2 regions of the Brevibacillus gelatini genome follow, and region 2 is predicted to be linked to the other one. Evidence: predicted binding sites of a transcription regulator. Region 2 holds the regulator's gene; the other holds the start of a gene.
What was found. Region 2 encodes LexA, which represses DNA repair genes until DNA is damaged. Its sites were predicted from a motif close to CGAACATATGTTCG; they were not measured.
Positions count from the first base shown of each region.

Region 1: a site for LexA is predicted at 4,746-4,759, ahead of AAFJ72_RS08035 (DNA polymerase IV). Genes of this name have one in related genera too.

Region 1 is NZ_CP154342.1:1,619,322-1,627,810, forward strand. It holds gene AAFJ72_RS08015 (phytoene desaturase family protein) at 1-1,122, shown strand, start outside; gene AAFJ72_RS08020 (serine hydrolase) at 1,248-2,060, opposite strand; gene AAFJ72_RS08025 (peptide ABC transporter substrate-binding protein) at 2,169-3,794, shown strand; gene AAFJ72_RS08030 (gamma-glutamyl-gamma-aminobutyrate hydrolase family protein) at 3,828-4,562, shown strand; gene AAFJ72_RS08035 (DNA polymerase IV) at 4,773-5,825, shown strand; gene AAFJ72_RS08040 (hypothetical protein) at 5,835-6,032, shown strand; gene AAFJ72_RS08045 (MFS transporter) at 6,092-7,312, opposite strand; gene AAFJ72_RS08050 (TetR/AcrR family transcriptional regulator) at 7,393-7,956, opposite strand; gene AAFJ72_RS08055 (YqeG family HAD IIIA-type phosphatase) at 8,153-8,489, shown strand, end outside.
Region 2 is NZ_CP154342.1:2,564,704-2,573,192, reverse strand. It holds gene AAFJ72_RS12295 (aminotransferase class I/II-fold pyridoxal phosphate-dependent enzyme) at 1-730, shown strand, start outside; gene AAFJ72_RS12290 (MerR family transcriptional regulator) at 1,042-1,452, shown strand; gene glnA (type I glutamate--ammonia ligase) at 1,487-2,821, shown strand; gene AAFJ72_RS12280 (FusB/FusC family EF-G-binding protein) at 2,967-3,605, opposite strand; gene AAFJ72_RS12275 (CD3324 family protein) at 3,773-4,036, opposite strand; gene AAFJ72_RS12270 (DUF4269 domain-containing protein) at 4,384-4,950, opposite strand; gene AAFJ72_RS12265 (DUF456 domain-containing protein) at 5,078-5,563, shown strand; gene lexA (transcriptional repressor LexA) at 5,624-6,247, opposite strand; gene AAFJ72_RS12255 (LysM peptidoglycan-binding domain-containing protein) at 6,631-6,978, shown strand; gene AAFJ72_RS12250 (DUF896 domain-containing protein) at 7,070-7,267, shown strand; gene crcB (fluoride efflux transporter CrcB) at 7,378-7,734, shown strand; gene AAFJ72_RS12240 (HelD family protein) at 7,767-8,489, shown strand, end outside.

The sequences.
Region 1 (8,489 bases), 950 kb from region 2:
ATTTATGCGCGCGACAGCTCCGTTTTGAGAACGTTTGAAAAAGAACTCGGACTCAACATCGACTGGCAAGACTTCAATCCGACAAAAGCAAAGTACGATATTGGGGACGATTTGACTGCTGTTCCTTCCAACGTGCAGGGACTTTTCCAAACCAAGCTGTTAAAAGGAATCGACAAAGTATTATTTACGTTTGAGATATTGAAAACGATGCTGAAAGTGGAAAAAGGCCATCCGCACATGTCGATTCAGAAGTGGATGGAGAAAAAGCAAGTCAGCGAAGACGTGCAAGACATGATGCTGACACTTGCATCCTCCAACTTCTTTACGCGTGAACCGGAAAAAATTCCGTCTGACGTGTTCTTCACGTACTACAGCCGCCTGTTCACCACGAACAAGCCTGTTTCGTACATCGGCGGCGGCTGGCAGGCGCTGATTAACGAATTCGTTCGCGTAATCGAGGCAAACCAGGGCACGATCATGCTCAAGACCAAAGTAGAGAAGGCTCTCGTAGAAAATGATCGCGTGGTTGGAGTGGTGACGCCGGAGGGAGAGTTTACGGCTGATGAGTTCGTCTGCTGTATCCCACCGAAAGAATTGGTAAAAGTATTCGCTGAAACACGCCTGGAGCACGCGGTTGCCCAGCACGCGGAATACGAGCCGACAGTCGTCATGGTTTACGATATTGGCCTGAAAGAACGGATTGATGTGCCGTTCTCCTACATCTACGACAAGCAGAACAATATTTTCATCACAGACATCTCCTACTACGACCGTACTTGCGTGCCAGAAGGCGGACAGCTTTTGCAGGCGACAGCCTACATGCGCCAGGCTGACGTGGGCAACAAGGAAGCGGCAGAGATTCGCAAGCAGGAGATCGAGAATCTGTACGACAAGCACTTCCCAGGCTGGCGCGAGAAACTGGTCGTTCCGCGCGTGTCTGCCCGTGCCGTTGTCCAGGAGATCAAATGGACGATGAACCAAAAGCCAATGCCTACCTTCTTCCCGGACTACCGCAACCTGTTCTTTGCGGGTGACTGGTGCGAAGGACAAGGCCAGCTTTCCGAACTGTCCTTCTCCAGCGCATGGCAAGTGTCCAATCTGATTTTGGAAAAAGACAAGTAAGAAGCGAGCGGGTCATTCCTTTTCGACACCGAAGAGGAAGACCCGCTTTTTTGCGTGGACAGCACAACCGCGAGCCAAAAGAAAAGCTCGTCCGGTGAAACGGGCGAGCGGTGTGTCGTGCGCATTTACCATTTTGGTCCGTACAGATCGTACAGCAGGCGGCCGATGCGCGCCATAACGCTGGCAGCATCTTTTTGCTCCAGGCCTTTGTTGAGCAGGGAGATGCTGATTGCGTGCGGTCCTGTATAGAAAATTCCGACATCATGTGTGATTTTTGTGACCGAACCTGTCTTGTTCGCATACTCCCACTTCGGAACCATGCCGATGATCTCCCCATCCGGATCAGGCAAAAGAAACGGGAAGCGGTCGCGATGCTGCTGCTGCTTTAAGATTGCGATCATTTTCAGACAGCTGTCGTAGGAGATGATTTTTCCCGTCGCCAGGTAGCGGAGGTGGCTGCCGATGTCTGCGGCCGTAATCTCGTTGTAGCCTTCCAGTTCGGCTGGCACGATCATCAGCTTGTTGTAAAAGGAACTGTTTTCCATTCCGGTTTTTTGCATGATGCTGCGAATGCTGTCTGTTCCAACGAGGTCAATCAGCATGTTGGTGGCGGTGTTGTCGCTTTGGATAATCATCAAGGTGACAAGGTCGTACACGGTAAATTCCGTTCCGGGCGTCATGTGTTGCAGGACACCTGCTCCCCCCACGAGGTCTTCCCGGCGCAGCCTGATCTTGTCTTCGAGAGCGAGCTTGCCGGAAAAAACCTCGGCGAAGACTGCGGCCATGATCGGTACCTTGATGACACTTGCGGCGTAGAAGCGCTGATTTTCGTTGACGGCAAGTTTTTCGTTTGTCTGCAAATCTTCCAGGTAGATTCCCCATTCACCGCCAGCCGCTTCAAGCAGCTCTGAAACAGGGGCAAAAAGACCGGATAACATAAGACCCATCTCCTTTTTTATCGTGTAGACAAAATTTTCTCAAGATAATATTATTTATTCATGCTCCGAACAATCAAGCAGGATTATTCTAATGATGGGGGTTTTGTTGTGAAAAAGCTGAAGAAACTGTCGTTTTGCGCCGTTTTGCTGACCAGTCTGGTGTTTGCCGGCTGTGGAACGACGCAAGATGGCTCTGCGGAAAATCCGCAAAATGCACAACAGGAGCAGACGACTGCGCCCCAAACGATGCAGGTCAACCTGAACACAGGCGAGCCAAACACCATTGACCCCGGACTGGCAGAAGATATTCCTTCGATGTCTGTTGCCCGCGCCGCATTTGATGGTCTTTTGCGCCTGAATGAGAAGGGCGAGCTGAAGGAGGCAGTCGCCGAAAAGTACGAAGTATCCGCCGATGGCCTGACGTACACGTTCCATCTGCGCGATACCAAATGGTCGAACGGCGATCCGGTGACCGCCCATGACTTTGAATACGCCTGGAAAAGGGTGCTCGACCCTGAGACAGCATCTGGCTATGCGTACCAGCTGTACTATCTCAAAAACGGGGAAGCGTTCAACGCCAGGAAGGCGAAGGCAGAGGATGTCGGCGTCAAGGCGACTGATGACAAGACATTGGTCGTAACGCTGGAAAATCCGGCGCCCTTCTTCCCGGAACTTGTGGCATCCGTCACCTATTTCCCGGTCAACAAAAAAGTGGTGGAGGGTAACAAGGACTGGGCTGCCAAACCGGAGACGTACATCGGCAACGGCCCGTTCGTCCTGAAAAAATGGGAACACAAATCGGTGATCGAATTTGCGAAGAACGACACCTACTGGGATAAAGACGCTGTTCATCTGTCTACACTGACCATCAACATGATCGAAGACCCGAACACCGAGCTGTCCATGTTTGAAAAAGGCGATCTGGACTGGGCGGGCTCTCCTCTGGGCGATTTGCCGCTGGATGCCCTCGATGCCTTGAAAGATTCCGGGAAAATGCAGACGCAAGCGACAGCAGGCACGTACTGGTACATCTTCAATACGACGCAAAAGCCGTTTGACAACAAAAAAATTCGCCAGGCGTTTGCCACAGCGGTCAACCGCAAGGAGATTGCCGAAAGCGTCGTGCCATTCAAGAGCACGCCAGCGACCGGCATCCTCCCGCCGACCATGGCGCTCAACCCGGACGGCTACATCAAGGACGGCGACGTGGAGACAGCGAGAAAGCTTCTGGCAGAAGGCATGAAGGAAGCGGGCCTGACCGAGCTGCCTGAGCTGACCATTTCCTACAATACGACAGAAGTGAACCAGCGCATTGCGACGGTCATTCAGGACCAATGGCGCAAAGCGTTCGGCATCGAAGTCAAGCTGGTGAACAAGGAAAACAAGGTGCACCGCGAGCAAATGAAGGAAGGCAACTTCACCATTGGCCGCGCGAGCTGGATTGGCGACTTCAACGATCCGATCAACTTCCTCGAGGTGTTCAAGGGCGGTTTGAACACGTCGAAGTGGGAAAACAAAGAATTCCTCGACTTGCTCGCGCAGTCTGCCAAAGAAGGCGACCCGGCAAAACGCAAGGAAATTTTGAAAAAAGCAGACGCGATCGTCATGGATGAAATGCCTGCGCTGCCGATCTACTACTTCACGTATGCCTGGGTGAAGCAGGACAGCGTAAAAGACGTCGTCGTGGACGCACTTGGGTTCATCGACTTCAAATACGCGTCAAATGTCAAGTGAAGTGACGAGAAAGCCGGAAGGGAGTGACTTGGCGTGCGTCCGATTATTGGTGTCGCGTGTACAAAAATGCATTTCCCGAATAATCATCTGGACCAGTTTTTCTATGTCGGGTCCGGCTATGTGGACGGAGTGGCCCGCGCTGGCGGCATTCCGCTCATCCTGCCGCTGTTGACCGTGCAGGAAGCGCCGTTTCGCGAAATGATCGAATCGCTGGACGGACTGATCCTGACTGGCGGCGACGATCCAGCCCCGCATTTGTACGGGGAAGAGCCGCTGCAAGGATTGGGGAACATTGAGTACGAACGGGATCTGGCCGAGCTGGCCGTAATCAAGCTGGCGCTGGAGCTGAAAAAGCCGATTCTCGGCATATGCCGGGGAATGCAGATTTTGAATGTAGCGTGTGGCGGCACGCTCATTCAGGATATTCCCAGCCAGGTTCCGGGAGCCTTCCAGCACGCGCAAAAAGGCTCCCGCCAATACGGCGTGCACAAAGTCACGCTCCAGCCCGGCTTTCTGGCGGACGCGCTCGGGCAGCACGAGGTGCTGGTGAACAGTTCTCACCACCAGGCCGTCAAAGACGTGGCGCCAGGTTTTCAGATGACAGGATGCGCGGCTGACGGAGTGATCGAGGCAATCGAGAGTCTCGACGGGCTTGCTGTCGGCGTGCAGTGGCATCCGGAGCGGATGTGGTCGCACGACAGCCAGATGTTTAACATCGCCCAGGCATTTATTGCCCGGGTAAAGCAGCAGAAGCTGCAAGCATCGTAATAGAAAAAAAGCACAAGCGCATAAAAAAAAGACAGCCGTCCTGCGGCCAGCAGGGCGGTTTTTTCTGTACGTACGCCCCCCCAAAAAGCCATGTAAGCTCGCCAAACCGGGCAGTAAACACAAAGCGCCGCTGGGTGCGTCCACCGCTTGCGCCGACCGGGCAAAACAGCGATAATAGAAATGAGAATGTATGTTTGGTGGTTGTCTGTCATGAAAAAAATACTTCATCTGGATATCGACGCTTTTTTCGCCAGTGTAGAGCAACTGGATCGGCCCGAACTGCGCGGAAAGCCCGTGATTGTCGGCGGCACTGCCAACCGCGGAGTCGTCTCGACGTGCAGCTACGAGGCGCGCAAATACGGGGTGCGCTCTGCCATGCCTATTGCACTGGCGCGGAAAAAATGTCCGCATGGAGTGTACCTTCCCGTCCGCTACAGCCGCTATGCCGAAAAATCCGCAGAAGTCAGAGAAATTTTTGCTTCCTATACACCACGCTACCAAACAGTCGGTCTCGACGAGGCGTACCTGGATGTATCCGACTACGAAAATGCCGTGCCGGTTGCCCGCGAGCTGAAGAGACGGATCAAACAGGAGACGGGACTTACGTGCAGCATCGGGCTTTCCTATAATATGTCGCTCGCCAAGATCGCCAGCGATTTGAAAAAGCCGGACGCCTTTGTCATCATCCGGCCCGAGCAGGCATTGGACGTACTGCGCCCGCTGCCGATCGGGACGCTACACGGTGTCGGCAAAAAGTCGCAGGAGCTGCTCGAAAGAAAAGGCATCAAGACGGTGGAGGACTTTTGGCAGCTTTCGCTGGATGAGGTTGTACAGCTATTCGGCAAGTTTGGCCGTTCCCTGTACGACCGGGCCAGAGGGGAAGACAGCCGGGAGATCGTGACGGACCGCGCGCCGAAATCGACGAGCCGCGAGACGACGCTGTCCTTTGATTTGTACGACCGCGACTCCATCGCGCCGATTGCCCTTTCGCTGTTGCGCGAGGTCGAGGAAGACGTTCGCGAGGAAGGGGTCGAGCCGCAAACGATCACACTCAAGATCAAGTACACCGATTTTACGCAAAGAACGAAGCAGCGCAAGGCCGTTCCCGGAGCCAACTGGCAGGAGCTGCTGGACGATTTGCTCGATGCGTTTGATTACTCGCCGGGTGTCAGGCTGGTAGGCGTTGGTTTTTCCAATTTTGTCGAACCGCAAAAAGAGCGCTACGAACAGCTTTCGATGTTTCCGTGGAAGCTTGGGAGGTAGGGGACAGGGATGGAAGCAGACAATGCGTTTCACTGCTGTGCGACGTGCATTCATTTTCGCGTGGAAAAAACGTCTGGTGGCGTAACCTATCGCTGTTCGCGCCTCACCTACGAGACGCGGCCAGACTATCGCTTCCAATGCTGGACCCCGACAGAGCGGGTCAGACGGCTGATGGAGACGAGGCAGCAGCAAAACAGAAGGGAATAAAAAATGGCAACCCCCCGCTGTCACACGAAGCTGTGGCAGGCGGGGGGTGTTGGTTAGGCTCAAAAAGTGTGCATCTTGCTTTTTTGTGTGGAATATTGCGCGGTCTTGCTCGCTTTCAACTGGATGAACAGCAGGGTGCCGAAGCCGAGCACGGCTGCCGAGACAACAAGGATGGCCGAGGACACAGGCAAGAGATCCGTCAAAATTCCGCCAGCCAGCGGCCCTGCGACCATGCCAATTCCGTGGAACATGTTGAACAGAGAGTAAGCTGTTCCATAAGCACCGCTTCCTCCCTGGTCGATGATTCCCCCGAGTGTCGGGAGGGTAGGGGACAGTGTGAAGCCGATGCTTGCACCGACGAGTGCCATCGCGATTCCGGCTTGCCACAGCGAGTCGGCCCAGACCAGGAAAGGCATGAAGACAGCGAGTGAGAAGATCCCGCCAAACATCAGTTTGTACGGGTGAAACCGGCCAGACAGCGAGCCTGCCACGGGGGCTATCAAGCCGTACGCGAGCGTCATCGCCCCGAACAATAGTCCGATCACGGTCGGCGTAATGCTGAGCTTTTGCGTCAGGAAGACTGGCAGTGTCGGCTCCAGCAGGCAGAGCGACACTTCCGCGAGCAGAACAATTCCGGCGATGAACACGACTTGCGGGTTGCGCAAAAAATTACCGACTAACAGCTTTTCGCTCGCTGTGCGCGCTCCCTCTTCCTTGAGGAACAAATACACCAGGACGATGTTGAGGACCGTAAAGGCAGTAGCGGCAAGAAATGGTGTCCGGTGATCGCTGATTTCAAACAGCCAGCCGCCAATTGGCGCGCCGAGCAAGGTGCCTGTAGAGATAGCGGTCAGCGCGGTGCCCATGACTGCTCCGCGCATTTTCGGCGGGAACAGGTCGGCCAGCAGAGCGAGAGCTGTCGGCCAGGTTGCAGCCGCGGCAATCCCTTGCACGAAGCGGGCTGTAATCAACAAGGCCATCGTTTCGGAAAAAGCGAACAGCAGGGTCGAAGCCGCAAGTCCGACCAAGCCGACGAGCAGTACCGTCCGTCTGCCCAAGCGGTCAGAGATCGGCCCGAAAATCGGCGTGGCGAGCAGCATCGCAACCGCATAGCTGCTGAACAGAACGCCCATCATCGTCGAGGAAGGCTGCAGCGTCTCGGAAAAATAAGGAACAATCGGGATCAACAGGCTGTAAAGCAGCATGTCGATAAACAAGATCAGGATCACAAAAAGCAAGCCGATCCGTTGCGGCTTTGTCATTTGCGTGAAAAAGGACATCTTCTACACCTCATTCCATTTTCAACTTAAAAAACTATTTTTGTTTTATTGGTTTTTGCAAAAAAAGGGAATAAAAGGTGTCACCTTTTATCCACTGGTACAAGACCGTACAGAAGCACGTCTACAATTGCCGCCAAAGCTTCCGATACCGTAATCTGGTTTTGCATGTAGAAGCGCTGGTCGAGTGTCGAGTTGACCGCGTCTACAATCAGCTTCATCATCAAAGTGACATTCATGTTGACGATCAGCCCTTCCTTGATGCCTTGCTCGATCAGTCCCCGTAGCGTCAGCCAGTCATCCGAGAGCGCGGAGTTGACGAGTGCCCACTGCTCCGGGTAGTAGCGCTTCATCTGTTCGAGAATGCGCAGGTCGTAAAATTCGTAGTGTGTTGGCAAAATCATCATGACGCCCTTGATTTTTTCGAGGAGGGAAAGACTGTCGTCTTCGACAATTTGCTTTGTTTTTTCGTCGGCCTCGGCAAACGTTTGGGAGATGATGGTTTCGAGAATCTCCACCTTCGAGGAAAAGTGTTCATACAGTGTCCGCTTGCTGATGCCGAGTCGGCGAGCCAGGTCGTCCATGGAAAACTTCATGCCTTTGTCTCTGATCTCCTCGATAAACCCTCTTATAATCCGGTCTTTCATCACAATTGCCCCCTTGCCTGACCACTAAAAAAACTAAATAAACAAAAGTAGTTTTCTTGGTGTTACCATTATGGCATAAAGCCGATGTCCAAGGCAAGCGGCAGCTTCTGTTTTTCTTTTGCAACGGAGTGGTCGATTATGGTATAGTAAGTGCCGAAATCGCGGTTGATGGCTGCACATCATTTGGAGGTGCCCCGTGTTTTTAAGCAAGCTGATGCCCAGTCAGTTCGTAGAGTCGATCCATCATATTGATATAGATCAATTGAAACGAAATAAAATTCGCGCCGTGATTACCGATTTGGACAATACGCTCGTGGAATGGGACAGGCCAGAGGCTACTCCGGAAGTAATCAGCTGGCTGGCTCGCCTGCACGACGCAGGGATGAAGGTCACGGTCGTATCCAACAACAACAGGGAGCGCGTCCAGCGCTTCTGCGCGCCGCTTGATCTCGGCTTTATTTGTGCGGCGAGAAAGCCTGCAAACCGCGCTTTTTTGCAAGCGGTTCGGCAAATGAACGTGACGATTGAGGAAA
Region 2 (8,489 bases):
CACGATCGCCAAAATCCGGGAAATGATTCGCGTTGTCAAAGAAATGAAGCCGGATGTGATCGTATTCGTGGACAACTGCTACGGAGAGTTCACGGAAGAACAGGAGCCGCTGCACGTAGGGGCAGACATCATGGCCGGCTCCCTGATTAAAAACCCTGGCGGCGGGCTGGTCAAAACGGGCGGCTACATTGTCGGCCGGGAAGACCTCGTCAAGCTGGCTTCGTACCGGATGGCAGCGCCGGGCATCGGTGCAGAGGGCGGAGCTTCGCTGTACTCGCTTTTGGAAATGTACCAAGGCTTTTTCCTGGCGCCGCACGTCGTCGGCGAAGCGTTGAAGGGCGCGGTGTTTTCATCGGCTCTCCTGGAGCGCCTTGGCTTCCAGACAAACCCGCTCTGGCACGAGCCGCGGACTGACCTGATTCAGTCTGTCGCCTTTGGCAGTGCAGAGCGACTGATCGCCTTTTGCCAGGGGATTCAAAAGGCGGCGCCTGTCGATTCGCACGTGACACCGTATCCGAGTGAGATGCCAGGTTATGCGGACCCGGTCATCATGGCTGCGGGAACGTTTATTCAAGGGGCGAGCATCGAGTTTTCCGCAGATGGGCCAATCCGTCCGCCGTACCTGGGCTTCGTGCAGGGCGGCTTGACGTATTCGCACGTCAAAGTGGGGATTTTAACTGCATTGAACGGCATGCTGGAAAAAGGTTTGCTCGACCTGCCTGAAAAGTAAACCGCGCACAAAAAGCGGCGCAGAAGTAGACGAGACGGCATTCTCTGCACAAGAGGATGCTGTTTTTTTGCGGTTGAAGCACCGGAGATAGTCTGCAAGAAGCGGCGACTGGCGGAAAAAGCAAGCAGCTCGATGTTCTCAAAAGGCGGTTTCAAGCAAAAGTAGCGGAGAGTGAGGTATGCATCGTGGGACAACGTGGATTTTTATCGATAAGCGTCACTTTTTGCGTAATATTTTCTAACATCCGTTGACAGTGTTTTTGCTTTTGCATAAAATAAGGCATATGGAAAACGATAGAGGAGGGACAAGTCATGAGTGATGACCTTCGCCGGAATATGGCCCTCTTTCCCATCGGGATCGTCATGAAACTGACCGATCTCACTGCGAGACAGATTCGCTACTATGAACAAAATGGCCTGATTCAACCGGCTCGCACAGAAGGGAAGCAGCGGCTTTTCTCCTTCAATGATGTAGACCGACTTTTGGAAATCAAGGAATTGATTGAAAAAGGGCTGAATATTGCCGGGATCAAGCAAGTGCTGAAGCTGCAGGGGCCTGCTGCGGAGCCGACGGAGATTTCGACTGCTTCCGAGGTGAAGCGCAAGGACATGTCAGACAAGGAATTGCACCAATTACTCAGACAACAGATCATGTATCGCAATGCTACCCGCCCAGGCGAGGACGCATTGATACGTGGAGAGCTATCTCGCTTCTTCCACTAATATAAAGTTGTGAGAGTGACAGGAGGAGAGAAATGTGAGCAAGTACACACGAGAAGACATTATGCGATTGGCCCAGGAAGAGGACGTGAGATACATCCGTCTGCAGTTTACCGATCTGCTGGGTATTATCAAAAATGTGGAGATTCCTCTGTCCCAACTGCCAAAAGCGTTGGACAACAAAATGATGTTTGACGGTTCTTCCATCGAGGGTTTTGTTCGCATTGAGGAATCGGATATGTACCTGGTGCCGGATCTGGATACCTGGGTTGTATTCCCGTGGGGCAACGAGCATGGGAAAGTTGCACGTCTGATCTGTGATATTTATATGCCGGATGGCACTCCATTTGAGGGGGACCCACGCTACATTTTGAAACGCGCACTGAAAGAAGCAGAAGAATTGGGCTTCACAGCTTTTAACGTGGGACCGGAACCTGAATTCTTCCTGTTCAAACTCAACGAAAAAGGCGAACCTACGCTTGATCTGAACGACCAAGGCGGCTATTTTGACTTCGCTCCACTCGACCTCGGCGAAAACTGTCGTCGCGACATCGTATTGACGCTGGAAAAAATGGGCTTTGAAATCGAAGCCTCCCACCACGAGGTAGCGCCAGGTCAACACGAAATCGACTTCAAATACGCGAATGCACTGCAAGCCGCAGACCAGATTTTGACTTTCAAACTGGTTGTAAAAACAATCGCGCAAAAACACGGTCTGCATGCGACCTTCATGCCAAAACCGCTCTACGGTGTGGCAGGCTCCGGTATGCACGCGAACCAATCCTTGTTCCGCGGCAACCAAAATGCCTTCTACGACGAGACAGACGAAATGGGCCTGAGCCAAACAGCGAAGCATTACCTTGCAGGTATTTTGCAGCACGCTCGCGGCTTCACCGCGATCACGAACCCGCTCGTGAACTCCTACAAACGTCTGGTACCTGGCTATGAAGCTCCTTGCTACGTGGCATGGTCGGCGAAAAACCGCTCTCCATTGATCCGTATCCCTGCCTCCCGCGGTATGGGAACCCGTATCGAAGTGCGCAGCCCAGACCCAGCTACAAACCCGTATCTCGCTTTGGCTGTCATGCTGAAAGCAGGTCTGGACGGCATCAAAAACAAACTGGCTGTGCCGCCAGCGGTCGACCGCAACATCTACGTCATGACCGAAGAAGAGCGCGAAGCAAACGGCATCAGCAACCTGCCAGCTACGCTCAAAGAAGCAATCGAGTGCCTGAAAGCCGATCCGGTGATTTGCGAAGCGCTGGGTGAGCACGCGCTGATTCACTTCATCGAAGCAAAAGAAATCGAGTGGGATATGTTCCGCACTCGCGTCCACGACTGGGAGCGCGAGCAGTACATGAGCACTTACTAATAAGTGAAACCCCTTGTGCCTGTTGGTGCGAGGGGTTTTGCTTTTGTGGGTGTTTACAGCATACGAAAACGACTCCTTGTTCAAGCACGGAAAACAAGGAGCCGCGATCATTTTGTACGCTCGACTGCGTTCCTGCTGCTCATGCTCATTTAACCATGAGCGCAAGAAAATCGTGCAGTTTTTCCAGTGAGCGGATATTTTGATTACAGGTGATGCTGTCCTGACACAAATAGTTGCCTTTTTTCAAATACGTGCCGTCGTTGGAACTCCGCGCTTCCAGGACGAACATGCCGATTTCCGTAATTTTGTTGCAGATGGCACAAATCCCTTTTTGCGGCAGCGGGGTAAAAACGCCGTGAATGCCGATCAGCTTGTCGCCGTAGTTGGCGATGACATATTTTTTGTCTGACCCGCAGTCGAACCAGCTGACATACGTAGTTTCCGCATACGGAATCTCCGCCGTCGCAGGTGGCTTGAGCTTCTTGACTTTCGGGAACATTTTTTTGATGGCTTGCTCTGTCAACGCCGGGAACGGGATGATATACGGAGACAGCCGCAGCAGAAACTGTTTGGCTTCATTTTTTTCCTTGATGACAGAAAGCGACGCAAGCAGTTGCTTTTGTTCCTCTGTCAGCTCAGGGTAGAGCTGAAATACGGATTCCTGGGCGATTTCCTTGCGGGCCCGGATCACGTTTGGATCTGTGCTGCCCGCATAAGCATTCAACAGGCTCTGGACCTGTGCCTTGATAAAGTGGTAGTGATGGGGGAAAATAAAGGGTTCCATCTCGTCTGGTTCCTCCTTGCTGTGTACTCCGCTGATTGTCTGGAGTCGTAGTCTGTATCTACTACTCTAAAAGGAGCGGAGTGCGGAGGAAAGGGAGAGAACGATTGTAAAAAGAACTCGGCATATAAAAAGCACTGACCGTCTCGTGGACGCGCCAGTGCTTGTGTCTATTTCGCGTATACAATCTTTTTGATCGTTTCCGGCGAGAGAAAATACTGCGTGGCCAGCTGTTGAATGGAAACGCCTTCGCGAAAAGCGCTGCGGATGGCGTTGTTCCGTTCGTCCAGCTGTTTGCGAAAGCCAGTCCGGGTTCCCCATTTGTGATGGGACGTTTTTGGCTTTGGAATGTATAAAAGTTCTCCCTGCACGTACTTCTGGATTTCTGCGATCAAAGTTTCTGGCAGCATGCTCGCTGCGTTTACATATTTCATTTCCGCTCGCTCCTTATTTTTTTGAAGTGAAAAATAAGGGGCAAAGCCAGGAAATAAGAAATGAGATACGTAAGAGAAGGCGATGAATTGTCTAAACGACTGTCCACCTCATGCAAAGTATCGCCTTATTTCCGGGCTTTGCATGAGACGTTGCAGTATCTGGCAAACTGATTCCATTCACCAACCATACACCCCCTCGCTGGCGTTTGCTCTTATGCGGGCAACCAATTGCCCGCGCAGTCGTTTCCATTATAAATCATCCGTCTGCGATTTGCATCGCGTCTTTGGGGGATGAGTTCGTCAGTTTTTGCAGGACGCTCCGTGCTGTCCGATGCGACAGGTGGCCTTTATCTCCTTACCAGAGCGTGAAGCTGTTCGTCCGTCCACTTCTCCAATTCCAACAGCGCCTGGTATGGATCGTCTCCCGGGATGTGAAAATAAGAGGCGAAAGCTGGTTCCGTTTTCAAGCCGTTTTGCTTGAGCTGCCGTATGTCATGGAGGACGTTAGGGCCGCCGAGCAAAAGCAAACGGTGTTCGACGACCATATGCCGATACGCATTTTGCATTGTGACCGGACGAGGTTGGGCAAACAGCTCAAACCAGAAGCCGCAGGCAAAAAACGAAATCAGGCAGGTAGGCACGCCCTGCACGAGCAGACGAGCTTCCTTGTAGCCTTCATACGCCGCATATGAAGCGCGAACGATGGCAGCAAATCGGTCGAGATCGTAGCTTTCGCAAATGATGTCCAGGTCGCTGTCGGCGATGTCGATGTCAAGAGGGATCGTGCCCGCAAGCACAGGATCAAATTCTTTCAGTCGCTGCATGATGGCGGATTGCTCGATCGCCTGTTTCGCGGCTTTTTGCTTGCTTGTCCCATTTTGCAGGTAAGAGAGGTCGCGCCAGTTCCGCTTCATGAAAAACCTCCGTTTTGCTATCTTTTGTGCTGGTGCTCCTCCCAAACGATTTCACAGCTTCCTGAGAGAAGAGTGCAACTTGAATCGGCTGTTTCTCGTATACCTATGTGAGAGGAGTGCTTCACAGATGGATATTGTACTTTGGATATTGGTGTTGTTGCTTTTTGCACTGAGTATCGCCGGCATCTTTTTGCCAGTATTGCCCGATACGATTTTACTGTGGGCAGGCTTTTTGCTCTATCACTTTTTCATCGCCGATCCGGGAGCGGGGTTGCCAGCGTCTTTCTGGTGGGGGATGGTCGTGCTCAGTATTTTGCTGTACGGGGCGGATCTGTTGACCAACATGTTCTTCGTGAAAAAATACGGCGGTTCCAAATGGTCTTCGGTGGCTGCGGCCGTAGGGATTTTTCTCGGAATCTTCGTGTTCCCGCCTCTCGGGATGCTGATATTGCCGTTTGTGCTTGTGGTGCTGGTGGAGCTGCTCGTGCAAAAGCAACCGATGGAAAAAGCGCTCAAAGCGGGCTTCGGCTCGCTGGTCGGCTTTCTGGGCAGCGCGGTAGTAAAAGTGGTGTTGCAGGTGGGTATGATCGTCTGGTTTTTTCTTGCCAGGTAGAATAGAGACGAAAAAGGACAGCGGGGGCTGTCCTTTTTTCATGCGCATATGCGGAAACCATTAGTGGATGAGGCGATAGACGCCAATGACTTTTCCGAGAATGGTGACGTTGTCCAAAATGATCGGCTCCATCGTTGCATTTTCCGGCTGGAGACGGAAGTGGTCTTTCTCCTTGAAAAAGCGTTTTACTGTCGCTTCGTCTTCATCGGTCATGGCGACGACGATATCCCCGTTGTTGGCGACGTTCTGCTGGCGCACGATCACGTAGTCGCCGTCCAGGATGCCGGCCTCGATCATGCTGTTCCCGGAAATACGCAGCATGTACACCTTGTCAGAAGTCACGATATTTTCTGGAAGCGGGAAATACTCTTCCACATCCTCAATCGCGGTGATCGGTTGTCCCGCAGTTACTTTACCGATGACAGGGACGCGGACGACAGCGTCTTCGAAGTTGTCCTGGAAGCGGTCTTCCTCAGAAAGTAGTTCAATGGCGCGGGGTTTGGTAGGGTCGCGGCGGATCAGCCCTTTCTTTTCGAGGCGCGCCAGATGGCCGTGCACGGTAGAGCTGGAGGCAAGTCCGACAGCTTCGCCGATCTCGCGGACGGATGGCGGGTAGCCTTTTTCCCGAACTTCCTTGCGAATGAATTCAATAATGGCTTGTTGCCTGCTGGATAGTTTTGACATAGAGAGACACCCCTGATTTCTCGAACAAGTTTTCCAATATTATACCATGGGATCTTGCGTTCGACAAACATAAGTTCGATCCGGAGGCGAACAGGATTTTTTGACCGGGTAAATGGATTCGATTTGCGCCCTTCCCGGAATCAGCCTTTAAGTCGATAGGGGATGGGTTGACAGGGGATGAGGGCTAATGCATGCAGGTCAAAGCAGCAGAGCCGGGCAATAGGCAGCGGCGCCGCCGGCTTTCTCCCGAACTGAAACGGATGCGTAGAGCAGCCGCACACATTTTTGCAGGAGTGTCTGTTTTTTTCTTGACATGAACATATGTTCTCATTTAAGATGGGGTTACGAAAACATAGAACGTATGTTTGCAGGGGGTTATTACGATGAAAGTCATGTCTAGCCATAACCGTTTTGAGAAAAAGCAGCCTCGCCGCGTCCGTCTTGGCATCACGAGGGGACAAGCTATTTTGTTTTTGATTGCGTCCTCTCTCTTTTTTTACCTGTTGACCGAACTGGTGTTTGCCTCTGCGTCCCAAGCAGAGCCGCCAGCGCCAAAAGGAAAAGAAGTGACCGTTCGTTCCGGCGACAGTCTCTGGACGATCGCTGTGCGTCATCAACCGTCGGAACAGGTGGATGTGCGTGATCTGGTTCAGGACATCAAAATCGCGAACGACCTCGACAGCAATCTGATCTATCCGGGGCAGACCTTGTTCATCCCGGAAGCGGACTGATTCGGCACTTGTCTGTCGGCAGCTATCTTGCCAGTTCCGACTGATATGATATAATAAAGCGGCATTACTACTGAGTGGGAGGAACCGGAAAGTGGTATCTGACGCGGAAATTAAAAGAATCAATGAACTGGCCAAAAAATCGCGCGAAGTGGGCTTGACCGACGAGGAAAAGCAAGAGCAAAAAGCGCTGCGCCAAAAGTACATCGATGCGGTTAAAATGTCGCTTCGAGCGAATCTGGATTCCATCCGCTATGTGGAAGATCTTGAGGATCATCGTCCAAAACACTAAACTTGTTTGTGCTGATACGGCAGACATCCTTGCTTGACGCTCGGGTGTCTTTTTGTTCCTTATGGCAGTCTGCCTGTTTGGCGAGCGAGGAGGGGAAACTGTTGGCTTGGGTGGCTGTAGCAGTTGGAGGAGCAGTCGGTTCGTTGCTTCGTTATGGGCTGGCGCAGGTGGCAAATCTGCCAGGCTGGCCTGTCGGCACATGGCTGGCGAATGTCATCGGTTCGTTTGCAATCGGCGTTTTGTTTGTGATAGGCAAGGAGCGGGGAGGATTCTCGCCTGAACTGTATCTGTTGTTTACCACGGGAATGCTGGGTGGATTCACGACGTTTTCCACGTTCTCGCTGGAAGTGGTTTCCTTCTGGGGAGAGGGGCAATGGCTGCGCGGTCTCGCTTACGCCCTGCTCAGTATTGGGATAGGTCTTTTCTCTTGCGCGGCGGGAATCTGGCTCGCCAGACAAATGCAATAACAACAGGATAAATGACGAGAGGGGGGATGGGTGTGAGTACCCAGCACCGCGATTACGAGGCAGAACAGAACAAGCTGAACGAGACGATTGCATTGATCGATGAGGAGATCGTGCGACTGCGCGAAGAGATTCGGGATGCGACCGATGATTACGTGAAACAGGTCGTAAACGCAAGCAAGGCAAAAGATTTGCGCTACCTGCAAGATCACGGACGGGCCAAGCCGTACTTTGGCAGGGTCGATTTTCTCAAGGACGAGGTGTACGAGCTGGATCAGGTGTACATCGGAAAAAGAGGGATTGTACGCAGCGATACGTTCGATTCCGTCGTCGTGGATTGGCGGGCGCCCATTGCCAGTCTCTATTATTCCGGAGAGAGCAAGGATGCGTTTTACCGGATGGGTCGCGAAATCGTGCGCGGCGAGGTGAGATTAAAGCGCAACTTTGCGATTGAGGACGGGAAAATCGTCGGGATCTACGATGGCGCTGTAAAAGAGACGATCAACCGCGAGATGGGACACCCGGATGAGTTTTTGCAGGAAGGCTTTATCGACGAGTTCTTGAACGCCAATCTGAATATGACGAATGACAGCCGCTTGAAAGATATTGTCGCGACGATTCAGTCAGAGCAAAATGACATTATCCGCGCGGAAAAAGATCGGCCGACCGTCGTACAAGGGGTTGCGGGGAGCGGAAAGACGACAATCGCGCTGCATCGGCTGTCGTACCTGATCTACAACTACCAGGATACGATGATG